4 regions of the Bacillus sp. BC05(2025) genome follow, and region 4 is predicted to be linked to each of the others. Evidence: riboswitches for the same ligand, from Rfam matches in the RefSeq annotation. Region 4 holds a riboswitch; each other region holds the start of a gene.
The links. Region 4 has a riboswitch for S-adenosylmethionine ahead of ACZ76X_RS23220 (methionine ABC transporter ATP-binding protein). Riboswitches for the same ligand answer to the same signal wherever they lie in the genome.

Region 1: it holds a riboswitch for S-adenosylmethionine, as region 4 does, so the genes downstream of both, ACZ76X_RS11470 (bifunctional homocysteine S-methyltransferase/methylenetetrahydrofolate reductase) here and ACZ76X_RS23220 (methionine ABC transporter ATP-binding protein) in region 4, are expected to answer to the same signal.
Region 2: it holds a riboswitch for S-adenosylmethionine, as region 4 does, so the genes downstream of both, ACZ76X_RS27460 (MetQ/NlpA family ABC transporter substrate-binding protein) here and ACZ76X_RS23220 (methionine ABC transporter ATP-binding protein) in region 4, are expected to answer to the same signal.
Region 3: it holds a riboswitch for S-adenosylmethionine, as region 4 does, so the genes downstream of both, ACZ76X_RS27360 (peptide ABC transporter substrate-binding protein) here and ACZ76X_RS23220 (methionine ABC transporter ATP-binding protein) in region 4, are expected to answer to the same signal.

What each region holds. Positions count from the first base shown of each region.
Region 1 covers NZ_JBWYRA010000003.1:156,127-161,149, forward strand. The annotation lists gene metC (cystathionine beta-lyase) at 1-1,097, opposite strand, end outside; gene metI (cystathionine gamma-synthase/O-acetylhomoserine thiolyase) at 1,094-2,206, opposite strand; SAM riboswitch class I at 2,448-2,557, opposite strand; SAM riboswitch class I at 2,761-2,870, shown strand; gene ACZ76X_RS11470 (bifunctional homocysteine S-methyltransferase/methylenetetrahydrofolate reductase) at 2,941-4,776, shown strand; gene metH (methionine synthase) at 4,773-5,023, shown strand, end outside.
Region 2 covers NZ_JBWYRA010000016.1:69,367-74,389, forward strand. The annotation lists gene ACZ76X_RS27450 (hypothetical protein) at 1-407, opposite strand, end outside; gene ACZ76X_RS27455 (NAD(P)-dependent alcohol dehydrogenase) at 553-1,461, shown strand; SAM riboswitch class I at 1,542-1,656, shown strand; gene ACZ76X_RS27460 (MetQ/NlpA family ABC transporter substrate-binding protein) at 1,742-2,554, shown strand; gene ACZ76X_RS27465 (methionine ABC transporter ATP-binding protein) at 2,567-3,607, shown strand; gene ACZ76X_RS27470 (methionine ABC transporter permease) at 3,582-4,250, shown strand; gene ACZ76X_RS27475 (SDR family oxidoreductase) at 4,288-5,023, opposite strand, start outside.
Region 3 covers NZ_JBWYRA010000016.1:48,849-53,871, forward strand. The annotation lists gene proC (pyrroline-5-carboxylate reductase) at 1-649, shown strand, start outside; gene ACZ76X_RS27355 (aldo/keto reductase) at 651-1,484, shown strand; SAM riboswitch class I at 1,637-1,741, shown strand; gene ACZ76X_RS27360 (peptide ABC transporter substrate-binding protein) at 1,874-3,514, shown strand; gene ACZ76X_RS27365 (peptide ABC transporter substrate-binding protein) at 3,922-5,023, shown strand, end outside.
Region 4 covers NZ_JBWYRA010000009.1:179,976-184,998, forward strand. The annotation lists gene ACZ76X_RS23215 (methionine ABC transporter permease) at 1-507, opposite strand, end outside; gene ACZ76X_RS23220 (methionine ABC transporter ATP-binding protein) at 497-1,516, opposite strand; SAM riboswitch class I at 1,640-1,745, opposite strand; gene ACZ76X_RS23225 (cysteine hydrolase family protein) at 1,987-2,550, shown strand; gene ACZ76X_RS23230 (hypothetical protein) at 2,781-2,930, opposite strand; gene pruA (L-glutamate gamma-semialdehyde dehydrogenase) at 3,109-4,656, opposite strand; gene ACZ76X_RS23240 (TSUP family transporter) at 4,810-5,023, opposite strand, start outside.

The DNA of each region.
Region 1 (5,023 bases), on a different contig from region 4:
TTTTCAAGGCCGACGGATAACCGAAGTAATGAATTCGAAATCCCTCTTTCATCACGAGCTTCTTGCGATAGTGCTGCATGTGACATTTTAGCTGGGTAGGAAAGGATTGATTCGACAGCTCCTAAACTAACTGCAAAGACAGGTAATTTAACTTTTGATAAAAATTGGCGGAGTGCGTCTTCTGATTGTAAAGTGAAAGATAGGACAGCTCCGGCTGATGTAGCTTGAGATTGTTGAATATTAAATCCCAGATGTGTTTGTAAGCCAGGATAATAGACGTTTTGAACTTTATTGTGCTCTTGTAAATAGTGTGCAATTTTATTGGCGTTAGTAGCTGAGTGCTCAAGACGTACATGCAATGTTTTTAGACCGCGAAGTACGAGAGAACAATCTTGCGGACCTAAAATAGCGCCGAATGCATTTTGTAAAAATCCAAGTTTTTGAGCGAGTTCGGCATCTTTTACAACCGCTAATCCTGCAGTAACATCACTATGACCGGCAATGAATTTTGTGGCACTATGAAGAACGACATCGGCGCCAAGGTCAAGTGGTTTCTGGAATAGTGGTGTCAAAAATGTATTATCAACAAAAGTAAGGGCGTCAATAGATTTTGCAAGTTTAGAAACAGCACGAATATCTGTCACTTTTAAAAGTGGGTTAGAGGGTGTTTCCACATAAAAAAGCTTTGTATTTGGCTTAATGTTTTGTTTTATTTCTTCTAAATTGGTCATATCAACAAATGTATGTGACACACCGTAACGAGAGAGAACTTCAGTTATCATTCGATAAGTCCCTCCGTATACGTCTTCTGAAATGAGTACGTGATCACCTTGTGAAAGGAGGAGGAATGCAGTAGAAATCGCTGCAATTCCTGATGCGAATGCAAACCCTTTTGTTCCGCCTTCTAATAAAGCGATAATATCTTCAAGCGCTTCGCGAGTTGGATTACCAGATCGACTATAGTCATATTTCCCGAACGTATCTACATCAAATTGGTGGAATGTTGATGTATTATAAATGGGAACGTTAACAGCTCCTGTTTGTGAGTCATGTTTATATTGGTTGTGTAGTAAAAGTGTATCTATAGAATAACTCATATTCTTACACCTTCTTTCACAAGTTTAATGGCTTGCTGTAAGTCTTGAATTAAATCGTTACTATTTTCAATACCGACAGAAAATCGAAGAAGACGATTACATACACCGTTTGCTGTTCTAATTTCTTCAGGAATATCAGCGTGTGTTTGTGTTGCCGGATATGTCATTAAACTTTCAACACCACCGAGACTTTCAGCAAATGTAATTAAGGATAAAGATTGTAGGAATGGATTAATCCACGTTTCATCTTTTAGACGAAATGAGATCATGCCGCCTCTTCCAGGGTAAAATACATCTGTCACACCGTCTTCATCATTTAAATAAGCGACAACTGCTTTTGCATTTTCTTCATGTTGTCTCATGCGAAGCGCTAACGTTTTCATACCACGAATTAATAGCCATGAATCAAATGGGCTTAATACCGCGCCTGATGCATTATGATAATGAGCGATTTCCTCACAAAGTTCCTTTCCCTTTGCAACGACAAGTCCGCTTAGTACATCGTTATGTCCTCCTAAATATTTCGTTGCGCTATGAATTACAATGTCCGCGCCTTCTGTTAATGGCTGCTGTATATAAGGCGTGTAGAATGTGTTGTCTACGATAAGAAGTAGTCCGTGTCTTTTCGCTACAGTTGCGACAGCAGCAATATCAGTAACTTGCATTAATGGATTAGTTGGAGTTTCTATGAAAATAGCTTTCGTTTCAGTTGTGATAGCTTGCTCAATTTGTTTAATAGACTGTGTATTTACGTATCTACATCGAACGTTCCACTTTTTTTCGTGCTCAGAAAATAATCGATAAGTGCCCCCGTATAAATCTTCGGATACAATAAGTTCGTCTCCAGAACGGAATAGGGACAGGACGAGGAGAACAGCTGCCATCCCTGAACTACAGGCATATCCTTGTTCACCGTGTTCTAAGTCTGCAATTGCCTGCTCTAACAGGCCGCGAGTTGGATTGCCAGTTCGTGAATAGTCAAAGCCAGTCGATTTACCAATTCCTTCGTGACGATAAGCAGTTGAAAAATAAACAGGTGGATTAACAGTCCCTGTTGTAGTTTCGCTTCGGTTTCCGATTTGTGCTAGTTTTGTTTCAATAGTTGACATGTGAAAATTCCTCCTTTTTAAATTAACAATTAAGTGAATGTAAAGTGAAACTTTAATCAGTGAGGGATTCATCCCCACTGATTATCAGCTCTCACCAATCGGGCTTTTACGGGCAGTTGATCCCCACCTAACTTCTTTGTTCCAGCTGAATTTTGAGTTGGGAATCTTACTGCCCTCAAATAGCGGGGTAAAATAAAAAAAGCCTTCTAAGAAGAAGGCTTTCGGTTTGAATAGAGTCTTCTTCTCATCTGTCAAATCTTTCACAATTTGCTGGAATTAGCACCTTATTAACAAATGTTAATGGTTGCTGAGGCGTCATAGGGCCAGTCCCTCTACCTCTCTAGATAAGAATGTTTGTATGAAATTTTATTATGTTTTTAACTTTACAACAAAAGATAATTGAATTGCAACTTTATTTTAAATAATTTTTATTTTTCCGCAAGTGTCATTGACTTTTGCATTTGTGCGTGCTAAATTTATTAAAAAATTAACAAACATTGTTAAAAGGGGAACGCATTTCCTTTTAGCTACATAAATAAAATAATAAAGACAAACTCTTATTGAGAGCGGTGGAGGGAAAGGCCCTGTGAAACCCGGCAACCTTCAAACGAAATGTTTGAAACGGTGCTAATACCTGCAAAACGAGTGTTTTGCATAATAAGAGGAGGATCGATTATGTCCCCCTCTTCAAAGTGAAGAGGGGGTTTTTATATTGATAGAAATGAGGGAGATTGGTGAAATTACTAGATTTATTATCAAAAGGAATTGTAATAGGTGATGGTGCGGTTGGAACGTTATTACATTCACATGGCTTGCAAAGTAGTTTTGAAGAATTGAATATATCTGATCCAGATTTAATTATATCGATTCATAAGCAATATGTAGCTGCTGGGGCAGATGTAATTCAAACAAATACGTACGGAGCAAATGAAGCGAAATTACGTATGTATGGTTTAGAAAATCAAGTTACTGAAATTAATAGAGCGGCAGTCAAACTGGCGAAAGCATCTGTTACAGACAGAAATGCCATTTTAGGAACAATCGGTGGTATGAAACATATCGGAGCTGTTACGACAACTGATATGGAAAGAGAATTTATGCTACTTGAGCAGGCAAGTGCTTTACTAGAAGAACAGGTTGATGGATTACTATTAGAGACTTTCTATGATGAGTTTGAATTACTTCATGCTGTTCAGGTGTTACGAAAACAAACGAATATTCCAATTGTAGCTCAATTAGCGTTACATGAGGCAGGTACGACTCAAAATGGAAATGATGTAAATGAAATATTAAAACAGCTTTTAGATTATGGTGCAAATGTTGTTGGATTGAACTGTCAACTAGGGCCACTTCATATGACGGAAGCTTTTAAAATGATATCGATCCCGCAAAATGGTTATTTGTCAGCATATCCCAATGCAGGTCTCCCGAATTATGTGGAGGGACGTTACGTATATGAGGGAAGTCCAGCTTATTTCGAAGCGATGACACCGAAATTTATTGAACAAGGTATTCGATTATTAGGTGGTTGTTGTGGCACTACACCAGAACATATTGAAAGTATGAAACGTGCTGCTTTACACGTTACGCCTGTAATAGAGAAGGATACAATTCAAAGACCGAAAGTAGTTCATACACATGAGAAACGTTCAAAAGCGCATGTTACTTTAGCAGAGAAAGCAAAAAAACAAACGACAGTAGTAGTGGAATTAGATCCACCGAAAACGTTAGATACACAGCGTTTTTTTGAAGGCGCAAGGGCATTGAAAAGAGCTGGAGCAGATGCTATTACTCTAGCAGATAATTCATTAGCATCGCCTCGCGTTTCGAATATGGCAATGGGTGCATTATTAACGAAACACGATATTCCGGTATTGACGCACTTAACGTGTAGAGACCATAACGTCATCGGATTACAATCTCATTTACTAGGATTATCAGCGTTAGGCATGGAAGAAGTGTTAGCTTTAACTGGTGATCCAGCACGCGTTGGTGATTTTCCAGGTGCCACTTCTGTATATGATTTGTCCTCTATTGAGCTCATTAAAATGATTAAAGAAATGAACGATGGGCGCTCCATTTTAGGGAAATCAATAGGTCCAGCAACAAGGTTTTCAGTAGGAGGTGCGTTTAATCCGCATGTAAGACATTTAAAAGCAGCGGTTAAGCGAATGGAACGGAAAATAGATGCTGGAGCAGAATATTTCTTAACGCAGCCAATTTATGATATTGCGTTAATTGAAGAAGTGTATGAAGCGACGAAGCATTTGGAACAACCTATTTTTATTGGGATTATGCCATTAATAAGTAAACGGAATGCAGATTTTCTTCATTTTGAGGTGCCAGGTATTACTTTACCTGAAGCGATAAGAGAGAGAATGGATGGACATGAAACGAAAGAAGCGGCAATTGAGGAAGGGATTCGCATTTCTCAAGAGTTGATTGATGCGGCGATGAAATATTTTAACGGCATTTATCTTATTACACCATTTCTAAAATATGAAATTACAGAACACCTCGTTAAATATGTGAGAGAAAAGCAAGAAGTGAAAGAAGGTATTAATGGATGAAAAGTATAGAGGAAAAATTACAAAATAACATCTTAATATTAGATGGTGCAATGGGAACAATGATCCAGCAAGAGGACTTAACTGCGGAAGATTTCGGAGGGGAAGAGTACGAAGGCTGTAATGAATATTTAGTAGAAACAAGGCCTGATGTCATTTTGAAGATTCATAAAGCTTATATTGAAGCTGGGGCGGATGTTATTGAAACAAATACATTTGGGGCGACAAATATTGTATTAAGTGATTATGA
Region 2 (5,023 bases), on a different contig from region 4:
CCACCAGCGTTTAATTGCTCCTCTGGCACGGTTATAACTTCTCCTGTATTAGGGTTTTTCACCTCACCAGCAACTTTACCATCCACAGTATACACTACAACATCTGTACCAGAAATATTCATTTCAGAACGAGAATTCTTTGTCTTTGGCTCTAATTGCATCTTAGCCTTTAATATATCCATCTCTGTTCCTTCAGCTTTTATCCCTACATCATATGTCATCGTTACATGTTCTTCATTTTTAAAAGCTTCGTTCGTTTTCTTGAAAACATCCTTCGCTGCTAATTCCTTTTCTTTTTGCACGGCTTCTTTTTTCGGTTCATCCGTCTTTGCTGTTTTCTCATTACTACACCCTACCCCTAGACTGATTGCAAGTACTAAACTTGAAACAAAAATAATTTTTTTCATAATGTCGCCCCCTTTCCCAAAATAATATCACCTCTTTTCCTATGAAATCTATATAATTTTCAATCTATATTTGCTATATAGCGACATGTTTAATGAAGACTTTAAATATGATGTAAATAACAACAATTCATTTCAGGAGGTCATTATGAAGGCGATCATTTGCACAAAGTATGGACCACCTAACGTTCTTCAACTTCAAAATATAGAGAAACCTACTCCTAAAAAGAACGAAGTATTAATTAAAATTCACGCAACCAGTGTATCAACTGGAGATTGTAGAATACGCGGTTTTAATAGTCCCCCCTTATTTTGGATTCCTATGCGGATTATATTAGGTTTCAGAAAACCGAGAAACCCTATACTTGGTGTAGAATTATCTGGAGAAATTGAGGAAATTGGATTAGATGTAACTCAATTTAAAAAAGGGGATCAAGTTTTTTCATTAACAGAACTAAATCTTGGTGGTTATGCCGAATACACATGCGTGCATGAAAGTGGATTAATAACATTAAAGCCTACCAATGTGACGTATGAAGAAGCAGCAGTTATTCCTTTTGGTGGAACTTCAGCGTTACATTTTCTGAGAAAGGGCCGGATTAAAAAAGGGCAACAAGTTCTCATATATGGTGCCTCTGGATCAGTAGGAACAGCTGCTGTACAACTTGCTAAATATTTCGGTGCGACTGTTACGGCTGTTTGTAGTAATTCAAATTTTGAACTCGTTCAATCTTTAGGAGCTGATAAAGTAATTGATTATACAGAAGAAGATTTTACTAAGCGGCGCGAGCACTACGATATTATCTTTGATGCAGTTGGGAAGTATAAAAAATCCCTTTGTACAAATACATTAACACCCAATGGAAAATATGTATCTGTTAATGGAATGATGGCAAAAGTAAGTAAAGAGGATATGATTCTACTAAAAAAACTAACTGAAACAGAACATTTAAAACCTGTTATTGATAGAACCTACCGATTAGAAGAAATTGCTGAAGCTCATATGTATGTGGAAATGGGACATAAAAAGGGGAACGTTTCGATTACCTTAAAATAAAATATATTCAGAAAATAACATTGACAATTCTTTTTGTAAGATTTACTATTAGTACCATATTAAAAAACTACATACACATACTCTTATCAAGAGTGGCGGAGGGACTGGCCCGATGATGCCCGGCAACCGAGCTTATAACGTATAAGCTAAGGTGCTAATTCCTGCAAAACGAGTTTTCGTTTTGGAAGATAAGAGGGGAACCTATTTTGTCTATTCGGCACCTCTCTTATTTTTGAGAGGTGCTTTTTATTTTGGAACGTATATGAAGGGGGAATTATAGATGAAGAAAGTATTATTAAGCATTGTAAGCGGGGCAGTACTATTATTAGGCGCATGCAGCGCAGGTTCAGATAAAGAGGCGAAGGCGTTAGATGAGAAAAAGATTACTGTCGGTGTAACTGGGGGGCCACATGAACAAATTTTTGAAAAGGTAAAAGAAGTGGCAGCAAAAGACGGACTCGAAATTGATGTAAAAGTATTTAATGATTATGTAGCACCGAACGTGTCTTTAGATGAAAAAAGCCTTGATGTAAATAGCTATCAAACGAAATCATATTTAGACACATTTAAATCTGAACGTAATATGAAATTAACAGAAGTATTCTCAACAGTAACATTCCCTATGGGCATATATTCTAAAGGCATAAAAGATGTAAAAGACTTAAAAGATGGCGATGCGATCGCTGTACCAAATGATCCAACGAATGAACTTCGAGCTTTAAAATTATTTGAAAAAGCTGGAGTTTTAAAAGTTGATCCAAAGGCTACAGAAAAAGCGACTGCAAAAGATGTAATTGAAAATCCAAAAAATTTAAAGATTGTTGAATTAGAAGCATCTCAATTACCGACTCAGCTAAGTGAAGTAAAAGCAGCTGCAATTAATACAAACTTTGCATTAGGTGCAAAATTAAACCCTGCGAAAGATTCTATCTTCTGCGAAGGAAAAGATTCACCATATGTGAACTGGGTCGTTGTTCGTACTGAAAATAAAGATGATGCTGTTGTAAATAAATTAAAGAAAGCTTATCAATCTAAAGAAGTAAAAGAATTTATCGAGAAAAAATTTGATGGTTCTGCTTTACCATCTTGGTAGGAGCTGACGATAATGATTGAATTAAAAAATGTATCCAAAGTATTTACAACAAAAAAAGGGAATGTGGAAGCTCTTAAGTCTACTTCCCTTCAAGTAAAAAAGGGGGAAGTATTTGGAATCATTGGCTATAGTGGCGCTGGTAAAAGTACATTAATTCGATGTGTCAATTTATTAGAAAAACCAACGACAGGAAATATCATTGTAAACGACCAAGACTTAACAACTTTATCAACAAAAGAACTAGCAAAAGCGCGACAAAAAATCGGGATGATTTTTCAAGGATTCAATTTACTTAAAACAGTGACTGTTTATGAAAATATCGCATTACCGTTACGTCTTGCTGGCATTCCAAAAGTAGAAATTGAAAAAAGAGTAGAAAAGTATTTACGTATTGTCGATCTTTTCAACCGAAAAGATGCCTATCCGAGTGAACTTTCTGGTGGCCAGAAACAACGTGTTGCCATTGCACGTGCACTATCACATGAACCAGAAGTGTTATTAAGCGACGAAGCAACGAGCGCTTTAGATCCAGAAACAACGGATTCTATTCTTGACCTATTATTAAAGATTAATGAAGAAATCGGGATCACAATTTTATTAATTACACATGAAATGAATGTCATCCAGCGTATATGTGACCAAGTTGCTGTTATGGAACATGGAGCAGTAGTGGAAAGCGGGACTGTGAAGGACATATTCACAAACCCACAACATGCAACAACGAAAAAATTTGTGAATAGTGCATTTGCAGCGAAGATTCCAGAAGAAGTACAAAAAGAACTTCAAACTACTGGTGAAATTGTAACTCTTTCTTTTATAGGAAATTCTTCAGGAGAACCAGCATTAGCTGTCGCTACAAAACGATTCCAAGTATATCCGAATATTTTATCCGGCAATATTACTCAATTAAAACATGAAGCTTACGGGAAACTTGTCATTCATATGCAAGGGGAACAAAATGAAATCAACCGTGCTTTATCATTTTTACAAGAACAAGGAATCATCGTAGAAGGAGGTAGAACGGATTATGGAAAACAAGTCCTTTTTGGATGAATGGGGTAAAGTCATATGGGAAGCAACTATTCAAACATTTCAAATGACATCTATTTCACTATTCATCTCTATCCTTATTGCACTACCACTTGGCGTCACACTTGTTTTAACAAGACCTGGTGGGCAACACGAAAATAAAATTATTTATCCAATCCTTAATACAATTATTAATATCATTCGCTCTCTTCCATTCATCATTCTACTATTCTTTATTTTACCTTTTACAAAGTTTCTAATGGGAACGTCCATTGGTGTTCAAGGTGTCATCGTACCGCTTGTCGTCTTCACTGCTCCCTATATCGCAAGATTGATGGAGACAGCATTATTAGAAGTCGATCGTGGTGTTATTGAAGCTTACCAAGCAATGGGCGTTTCTACTATAAAAATCATTTGGCACGTTATGGTGAAAGAAGCTCGTCCCTCCCTTGTACTTGGGTTAACAATCGCAACAATTGGCTTAATTGGCGCAACAGCAATGGCTGGGCTTGTAGGTGCTGGTGGTCTTGGTGATTTAGCATATCGATTCGGACATTTACGCTACGAACCGGAAGTAATGTATGCAACCGTCTTTATTTTAATTATCCTCGTTCAAGGGCTACAGTCTTTAGGTAACGGTGTTGCAAGAAGATTGAAAAAGGATTAAAAAAGAAGGTATCTCACCAGGTTGAGATACCTTCTTTTTACCTTTTAAATCCACCTTCAGAATGAATAACTTGTCCCGTAATCCATTCTGCCTCTTCACTTACTAAAAACGTAATGAGTCTTGCTGCATCCCTCGGCTCACCAATTCTACCAAAAGGAAACATTGGCTTTAATCCTTGCTTTATCTCTTCAGTCATCCAGCCTGTATCGGTTGGACCTGGGTTAATTGCATTCACTGTTATTCCTAAATGAGCTACCTCGGCTGACAACGAACTCGTAAGGGCATCAATAGCTCCCTTCGTTGTTGCATACGCCAGTTCCCCAACCATAGGCCCTTGAAATTGCCCCGAAGTCATATTCACAATTCTACCACCAGATTTCTTATCAAATCCTCTTGCAAATTGACTACTTAACAATGTAGTCGCACGAACATTTACCATGTAGTGCTTATCTAATTCTTCAGCAGTCAAATTAGAGAAGTCATTATTTGTAGAATACGCTGCATTATTAATTAATATATGAGGGTAGCCTAGTTGTTCAGTAACTTTATTTATAAGCTCTTTCGGTGCATCATTCTGAGTTAAATCTAACTCCATACTCGATACTTTAACACCGTTTTTTAGTAACTCTTCTTTTAATTGTGTTTGTTCACTTTGATCAACGCCCCAAGGCATCTCTTTATCGTACGCTGTCCAATACGTAAAAAATATATCGTATCCTGCTCCAGCTAATTCTTTACAAATCGCTGCGCCTATACCATCTAGGCGACTTACA
Region 3 (5,023 bases), on a different contig from region 4:
TAATGTGTCTACTACAACAGATTGGAAGCAGCATGTTACATCTGTTGATACGATTGTTTTAGCAATGCCGCCTTCTGCACATGAAGAATTATTAGCAGAATTATCTCCGTTACTATCCAATCAACTTGTCGTAACGGTAGCTGCTGGTATTGGTCCATCTTATTTAGAAGAGAGACTTCCCGGGGGGACACCAGTTGCTTGGATTATGCCAAATACAGCTGCTGAAATTGGAAAGTCTATCTCCTTATATACAACGGGACAATCAGTAACCGAGATGCATCAGGAAACCTTGCAACTGCTTTTAAGAGGCATTGGTACTTCACAACTTTGCACTGAGGAAGAAGTTCATCAGCTTACTGCTGTTACTGGAAGTGCACCAGCTTTCCTTTATTACTTTGCTGAAAGCCTAATTGAAGCAACAAAAAGTTATGGAGTCGATGAAGCCACTGCCAAACACCTTGTCATTCAAATGATTTCTGGCTCTGCTTCTATGCTTGAACAAACACAAGACCCAGCTAATCTCCGCGAACAAGTAACAACACCAGGTGGTTCCACAGCTGAAGGTCTCAAAGCTTTATATGAATATAATTTTTCAGAGGCAATTCAAAAAGCAGTAGAAGCAACAAACAAAAAAGCTAGGGGGAACTAATATGAGTTTAACAAGTTTAAAAGACTATACAACATTACATAACGGTGTAAAAATGCCTTGGTTCGGTTTAGGTGTTTTTAAAGTAGAAGATGGTTCAGAAGTAATTGAATCTGTAAAAGCAGCAATTAAAAATGGCTACCGCAGCATTGATACTGCAGCAATTTATCAAAACGAAGAAGGCGTTGGACAAGCGATCCGTGAATCAGGTGTTTCACGTGAAGAATTATTTATTACATCAAAAGTATGGAATAGCGATCAAGGATATGAAACAACACTTCAAGCATTTGAAACTACATTAGAGAAATTAGGTCTAGAATATTTAGATTTATATTTAGTACATTGGCCTGTAAAAGGGAAATATACCGAATCATGGAAAGCATTAGAAAAACTTTATAAAGATGGCCGTGTTCGCGCTATCGGTGTGAGTAATTTCCATATTCACCACTTACAAGACGTATTTGAAATTGCTGAAATTAAGCCAATGGTCAACCAAGTGGAATATCATCCACGTTTAGCACAAGAAGAGCTGCATGCTTTCTGTAAAGAACATAACATCCAACTTGAAGCTTGGTCACCATTAATGCAAGGCCAACTGCTAGACAACCCAACATTACAAGACATTGCAACAAAACATAATAAATCAACTGCACAAATTATTTTACGCTGGGATTTACAAAATGAAGTTGTAACAATCCCTAAATCTATTAAAGAACATCGCATTATTGAAAATGCAAATATATTTGATTTTGAATTAAGTGCTGATGACATGAAAGCAATTCAAGCTCTAAATGAAGATCGTCGCGTTGGTCCAGATCCAGATAACTTTAACTTCTAATAGAAAAACCACTGCCATATGCAGTGGTTTTTCCGTTCAATAAAACTGAAAATTTAAACTATATTCCATCCGGTTGACACTTTATTATCAAAGGTGTAAGATTTTGAATTATCAAAGAAACACAAAAATTAATAAAGTTTATTCGTTTACTCATTGTATCAAGAGAGGTGGAGGGACTGGCCCTTTGAAACCTCGGCAACAGGTTCATTTTGAATACTGTGCCACTTCCTGCAAGCTTTATGCTTGAAAGATAGAATGAGGGACTTCGTTTATATACGGGTGCATAACTTGTACGTAAAAATCCCTCTTTCTCAATATGAAAAGAGGGATTTTTTATTTTTCATTTCCCTCATCATCATCCGAACTTAATTATTTAGGAGGAAAATCAAATGAAAAAGAAGTTTGTACCCGGTATTGCATCAGTTGTAGGAGTAAGTATTTTATTAACTGGTTGCGGTAGTTATAAAAACGAAGCAAGTGGAGCAAATGCAAAAGACGAGGCGCCTAGTAAACAGGTTTTAAACTTATCTTCACCTACTGAAATACGAACAATGGATACAGCTCGTGCTACAGATACTGATTCTGGTCAAGTAATGAGAAACGTATTTGAAGGTTTGTATAATCTTGGTGAAGGTAACAAACCTGTCCCTGGTGTTGCAAAATCTCATGAAGTAAGTGGTGATAAAACAAAATACACATTCCACCTGCGAGATTCAAAATGGTCAAATGGCACTCCTGTTACAGCGAAAGATTTTGTCTTCGCTTGGCAAAGAGCTGTCGATCCAGCAACAGCCTCTGAATATGCATTTCTATTCTTTGATATTAAAAATGCAACAAAAATTAACAACAAAGAACTTCCAGCCGATCAACTTGGTGTAAAAGCAATTGATGACCATACGTTTGAGGTAGAATTAGAACGCCCTGTTCCTTACTTTATTAGCTTAACAGCGTTCCCAACATTTCTACCAATTAACGAGGAATTCTTTAAAGCACAAGGTGATAAGTATGCCTTAGAAGACAATACAATCTTGTACAACGGAGCTTTTACACTAAGCGATTGGAAGCACGAACAAAGCTTTAAATTCAAGAAAAATCCTACCTATTGGGATAAAGATACTGTCAAACTAGAAGAAATCAACTTTAACATCGTAAAAGAAAAGTCTACAGAAGTAAATTTATTCGAGTCGAAACAATTAGACCGTATAAAACTAACATCTGACTTCGTTGATAAATATAAAAAGGATGCTAACTTTAAAGAACGTCCAAACGTAGGGGTACAGTTTTTACGTATGAATCAACAAAACAAAATACTTCAAAACGTTTCTGCACGCCAAGCAATCGATCAAACAATTGATCGAAAATCCTTTGTAAATACGTTATTAAACGATGGCTCTACACCAACCTCTAGTCTCGTGCCGAAAAACTTTGCAAAAGGACCTGACGGAACAGACTTCCGTGCTGCAAATGGAGATTTAACAAAGGTTGATACAAAGTCTGCACAAGAATTATGGAAAAAAGCTAAACAAGAGCTTGGATCTGAAAAAATAACGTTAGAACTATTAACAAGTGACGGTGACCTTGAGAAGAAAACTGGTGAATTCTTAAAAGGACAACTAGAAAAGAATTTAGATGGCTTAACAGTGACGATAAAACCCCAACCACGTAAACAACAAGTTTCACTTTTATTAAAAGGTGACTACGAAATTGGAATTGACGGCTGGAGCCCTGACTTTGCGGATCCAATTACATTCCTTGAGCTATTTACAACCGATAACCCTTATAACTTAGATCATTACTCTAATAAGGAGTTCGATGAAACAATAGCAAAAGTGAAAACAACTTTAGCCGGTGATGAAAAAGCTCGCTGGGAAGCATTACTAGCATCCGAGAAAATATTATTTAAAGACTCTGTCATTGCCCCTCTTTACCAAAAGGGTGAATCTTATTTAGAACGTTCTTATGTGAAAGGAATTGTACAAGTAGACTTTGCAGGTCAATTAAACTTCAAGTGGGCAAAAATTGAAAAATAAGTTCAAGCTTTAATTAGTGAGGCTTTCTTCATCCCCACTGATTATGAGTCCACACCAATTGTTTTTTTAGCAAAACATATGAAAAGCAGATTCCTCAACATGAGGAAATCTGCTTTTTTAATATATTATTCTAAGAAATTAACAATCTATTTTTATTATTGACATATAGTTCTTTCCAGTGTTAATATTCTAAATAATCAAAGAAACGAAATATTTAACCATCAAAATATAATGTCTTTTACGTTGGAATATATAACGATAGATTATAGTTCTACATGTATATACATATAGAACACCCGATTACCTATATGCACATACATATAATAGGTTTTCTCTTCTTCTATAGCTACGCTTCAAGACATGGATATTATGACGTTACGAACAACACATTTAGGGAGGAACGAACAATGAAGAAAAAAGTTGTACCTGTTGTTGCATCTGTTTTAGGGGCAAGTCTATTACTAACTGCTTGCGGAGGAAATAAAGATAACGCAAACGGAGCGAAAGCAAATGATAAAGCACCTGATAAACAGGCAATTAACTTATCATTCGCTTCAGAAATTCCAACAATGGATGTTGCAAAAGCAACAGATGGGGAATCCATGAACGTAATGCGAAATGTTTTTGAAGGTTTATATGCGATGGGAGAAGATAATAAACCGATTCCTGGTGTTGCTGAGTCAGTTGACGTTAGTCCCGATAAGACAAAATATACATTCCACCTGCGTGATTCAAAATGGTCAAACGGCACTCCTGTTACAGCAAAAGACTTCGTCTTCGCTTGGCAACGTGCCGTAAATCCGGATACAGCAGCTGAATACGCATTCTTATTCTTTGATATACAGAATGCGAAACAAATAAACCAAAAACAATTGCCAATTGATCAACTAGGAGTCAAAGCTCTTGATGATAAAACGTTAGAAGTACAACTAGACCGTCCTGTTCCCTACTTCTTAAGTTTAACGACGTTCTCAACGTTCTTACCAATTAACGAAGATTACTTAAAATCTCAAGGTGATAAATATGGTTTAGAAACAAATCATTTAATTTACAACGGCGCTTTCACATTGGATAACTGGAAGCACGAGCAAGGCTTCCAATTGAAGAAGAACCCTAACTATTGGGATGCTAAAACCGTAAAATTAGAAGAAATCAACTTCAATGTCATTAAAGATAAGTCTACAGAAGTTAACTTATATGATTCAGGACAAATTGATCGCGTTACTTTAAATGCGGAGTTTGTTGATAAATATAAGAGCGATCCAAATTTCAAAGACCGCGCTGAAGTTGGCATTCAATTTTTACGACTCAATCAAAAAAATGAAACATTAAAAAACCAGCATGCACGCCTCGCTATTAACGGAGCAATGAATAAAAAAGCATACGTAGAAACAATTTTAAATAACGGTGCTGTTCCAGCTGAAGGAATGATTCCTGCGAAATTTGCAAAGAGTCCAGAAGGTAACGACTTCCGTAAAGAAAACGGAAACCTAGTCAAAGATGATGTGA
Region 4 (5,023 bases):
AAGCCCAGCAACTGCAGAAAATTCAATTAAACCAACTGTCATAAATGTAACTCCTAAGATTAATGGTGCTAACGCTTCTGGTACAAGAATTTCAAAAACAATTCTAAATGGTGAAGCACCCATTGCTTGAGCAGCTTCAATGACCCCCTTTGGAACTGAAACAAGATTTGTTTCAACCATTCTAGCAATACCAATTGATGCAACTAACGTCATTGGGAAAATTGCTGCTGCTGTTCCAATCGTCGTTCCGATAACACTTCTTGTTAGTGGGCTTAAAGCTACTAAGAAGATGATGAATGGAACCGGACGAATTGTATTAATAATGATATTAAGAATAGAAAAGATCCATTTATTTTCTAAAAAGTTTCCTTTTCTCGTTACATATAAAAGTAAACCTAGGGGTATACCAAGAATTGTAGCGAATATTAAGGTTACAATTACCATTAAGAGGGTATCCCCCGTCGCATCTACTATGCGGGGCCAAAATATACTCCAATCAACTCGCATGAGCTTCTACCTCCTTCAGCTGCACTTGTAGTCTTAGATGTTGTAATGCTTTTTGAATTTCTTTCTGCTCACCTTGCAGTTCTACAAGTAAATTTCCAAATAACACATTTTGAAGTTCAATAATATTTCCGTACAGTACGTTTACATCGACGTTATAATTTTTCGCGATATACGATAGTACCGGCTGTCCTGTCTCTTCGCCAGTAAATGTTAAGCGATAAATCTGTCCACCATTTTGAATTTTCCCTAGAACACTTTCCGGTAAATGATCATTAATGATAGAGCGTACAAAGTTTTGAGTCGTCTTTGTTTTTGGTTGTGTAAAAACGTCAAACAGTTTTCCTTCTTCAATAACCTTTCCCTTCTCCATTACAGCTACACGGTGACAAATTTCTTTCACAACATGCATTTCATGTGTAATAAGAAGAATTGTTACATTGTATTCTCGATTTACTTTCTTTAATAAGCTCAAAATTTCTGTCGTTGTTTCTGGATCTAAAGCTGATGTTGCCTCATCACATATAAGGATATCAGGTGATGTCGCCAGTGCCCTAGCAATACCAACACGCTGTTTTTGACCACCTGATAGTTGCTCTGGATAATAGTCTGCTTTATCTTCTAACCCGACAAACTTCAGCAGTTCATTTACTCTTTCTTTTATCTCATTCTTTGGTACTTTCGCTAATTTTAATGGATACGCAATATTCCCAAACACTGTTCTTGAATTAAATAAATTAAAACTTTGAAAAATCATCCCTATTCTTTGTCTTAGCTTCCGTAATTCTTTCGTCGATAGTGATGTAATATCTTTATCATCTATTGAAATCGTTCCTGCTGTTGGTCTCTCTAACATATTTACTAAGCGTAATAACGTACTCTTTCCAGCGCCACTAAAACCGATAATGCCGAAAATTTCGCCCTTTTCAATCGATAACGTTACATCCTCCACCGCATGAACAGATTGCCCACCTGATTCATATACTTTGCTTACGTTGTTAAAAGAAATCATTTTTTCCCCTCCTATATGCTGTAAAAACTTGAAGTAGAGCTTTCGAGGTAAAATAAAAAGTGCTCTCCTTCTTATCAAACATAAAGATAAGAAGGAGAGCACTTATATGTACTCGTTCACATCTTCTCATCTTCCAAGCCTTTATAAGGCTTGCTGGAGTTAGCACGGTATTAAAAAACCCGTTGCTGAGGTATCGTAGGGCCAGTCCCTCCACCTCTCTGGATAAGAATGTATCGATTTAATTGTCGTTTAATTAATTCTCATTATAGAACTCAGAATAATAAGAGTCAATACATTTTTTAGAAAAGTATCAATTATTTCTTTATTATAATTTTCAGATGAAATTCCATGAGAAAATCGTATTTTTTAAAGTTATGTAAAATTCTCCTCTCGCATATTTTTTAAAAGGATAATCTTCTCTACTAATTGAATACCATTATTTGAATATAAAATCGGAGGAAGATAAATATATGAAAACAGCCCTTTTACTCGTTGATATTCAAAATGATTATTTTCCACAAGGAAAGATGGAATTACGTAATCCGGTAGAAGCAAGCGACTATGCTAATCAGCTACTACAACTCTTTAGAACGAGAAATGAACCTATTTTTCATATCCAACATGTAGCAATAAAAGATGACGCTACTTTTTTCCTACCAAATACAGAAGGTGTACATATTCATAAAAGCGTACGCCCACTTAGAAATGAAACCGTTATAATCAAACATTATCCAAATAGTTTTCGGGAAACTGATCTTCTAGAACAATTACAACGTTTAAACATCGAGCACGTCGTCATATGTGGGATGATGACTCATATGTGTATTGATGCTACCGTGAGAGCTGCTTTTGATTTCGGCTTTCAATGTACCGTTATACATGATGCTTGTGCTACAAAAGATCTTTCTTTTAAGAATGCTACTATACCAGCCGTTTATATTCATAACACAATTTTGGCTAGTTTAAATGGCGTATATGCAAATGTAATGAGCACAGAGGAGTTTGTAGCTACAAAAAAACACTCCCTTCAGTGAGCAAAACCGAAAGGAGTGTTTCTTGTCAAACCATAGATTTTCTTTCAAATTGTATTATACAGGAAATCCTTAAAATGAATACTAAAAATGTGACTAATAAGTCAACTTTTCTCATTGTTTTGTTTCTATTTACATGTTTATCCCGATATGAATAGGGTTTAGCTAGTTCTATTCGCCAATTAGTAATATATAGTAAATCGTTTTTCGTTCAAACTAACTAGTCTCCCCTATTATTTTCCTGTTTGTTTTTGCTTCTTTTTCAAATATTCCGCACGCAATTTTTCAATTTGCTGCTTTTTATCAAATTTGACAGGCGTCTGTTTTTCATGAAACTTTGCCACAGCTACCTGGCCTTTATAATCCAATTGATATTTTCCCACTTTGTTCACCTACTTTTCTTGTCTTTAAAGAGAATCTATTCAATCAATATAATATACCTTATTTTACTGAAGTAAACCTTATTAGTTTTTCTACTGATATCTATCTTGATCCATATATAGATAATTTTTTCAAAAAAAAGAGATCTTCGCAGACTGCGAAGATCTCTTTTACTATTTCTTATAAAGTTTCAGAAGTAGTTTTTGCTTGCATGTGAAGTGCTAAGTAGTCAGGGCCACCAGCTTTAGAGTCTGTACCAGACATGTTAAAGCCACCGAATGGTTGGTAACCTACGATTGCACCAGTACATCCACGGTTGAAGTATAAATTACCTACGTGGAAGTCTTCACGTGCTTTTTCAATATGGTCACGGTTGTTAGAAATAACTGCTCCTGTTAAACCGTATTCTGTATTATTTGCAATTGCAAGTGCATGGTCAAAGTCTTTTGCTTTACAGAATGCTACTACTGGTCCGAAGATTTCTTCTTTCATTAGGCGAGCATCTTCTGCAACGTCAGCAACGATTGTTGGTTGGATGAACCAGCCTTTAGAATCGTCTCCTTCGCCACCTGCTAAGATTCTACCTTCTTCTTTACCAATTGCAACATAGCTCATTACTTTATCGAATGCAGCTTGGTCATTAACAGGACCCATATTTGTACCTAATACAGCTGGGTTAGCAACTGTTAATTCTTTCGTTAATTCAACAGCACGATTTAATACGTGATCGTATACATCTTCGTGGATTACTGCACGAGAACATGCAGAACATTTTTGTCCTGAGAATCCAAATGCTGATGCAACGATAGATTTAGCTGCTAATTCAAGATCTGCTTCTTTATCAACAACGATTGTATCTTTACCGCCCATTTCAGCGATAACGCGTTTTAACCAAATTTGGCCTGGGTTTACTTTCGCTGCGCGCTCATAAATACGGATACCTACATCACGAGACCCAGTGAAGCTAATGAAACGTGTACGAGGGTGATCTACTAAGTAGTCACCAACTTCAGAACCGCTACCCGGTACGAAGTTTACTACACCAGCTGGTAAGCCAGCTTCTTCTAATACTTCCATGAATTTCGCTGCTACTACAGGAGTTGTACTAGCTGGTTTTAGTAATACTGTGTTACCAGAAACTAAAGCCGCTGTTGTCATACCTGCCATAATTGCGAATGGGAAGTTCCAAGGAGAAATGATAACACCTACTCCTAATGGAATGTAAGAGAAACGATTATATTCAATTGGACGGCTTTCTACTGGAATTCCGTCTTTTAATTTCAACATTTGACGACCATAATATTCCATAAAGTCGATTGCTTCTGCTGTATCAGCATCTGCCTCATTCCATGGTTTACCTGCTTCTTTTACAAGAATAGCAGAGAATTCATGTTTTCTGCGACGAACGATTGCTGCAGCACGGAATAAAATGTCTGCACGCATTTCTGGCTTTGATTTTCTCCAAGTTTGGAATGTTTCATCCGCTACTTGCATTGCTTTTTCAGCTAACTCACGGCTTGCTTTTGAAACGCGACCAACAAGTTCCTCTTTATTTGCAGGGTTTACAGAAACAATTTTGTCTTCTGTAGTGATTTTTTCTCCCCCAATAATTAATGGATAGTCTTGTCCAAGATACGATTCTACTTTCTTTAAACCTTCTTCAAACGCTAATTTGTTAGCCTCCACTGAAAAATCTGTAAATGGCTCATGTTTGTATGCTACTACCATTCTTTTTAGCCTCCCCTTAGAAAAACGTTTACATTTTACAACATTATTCTACACGATAATTTAGATTTATTCAAATATTCCTAGACTTATATTTTAAAAATTAATTAATTTTTAAAATATAATAAAAAAACAGAGTTATACAAATGTATAACTCTACAAAATATGAGTATATTCCAAAATGTTTTTGCTAATCAATAAAATAGTTACTAACAAAAATAAAGTTCTTATGTATCCAACACCTTTTTGAACCGCAAACTTCGATCCAAAATAAGCGCCCAAAATCATTGATAATCCCATAATAATACCGTATTCAAAATGAATTACATCTAAAAATAAAAAAGTGATTAACGATACGATATTGCTAACA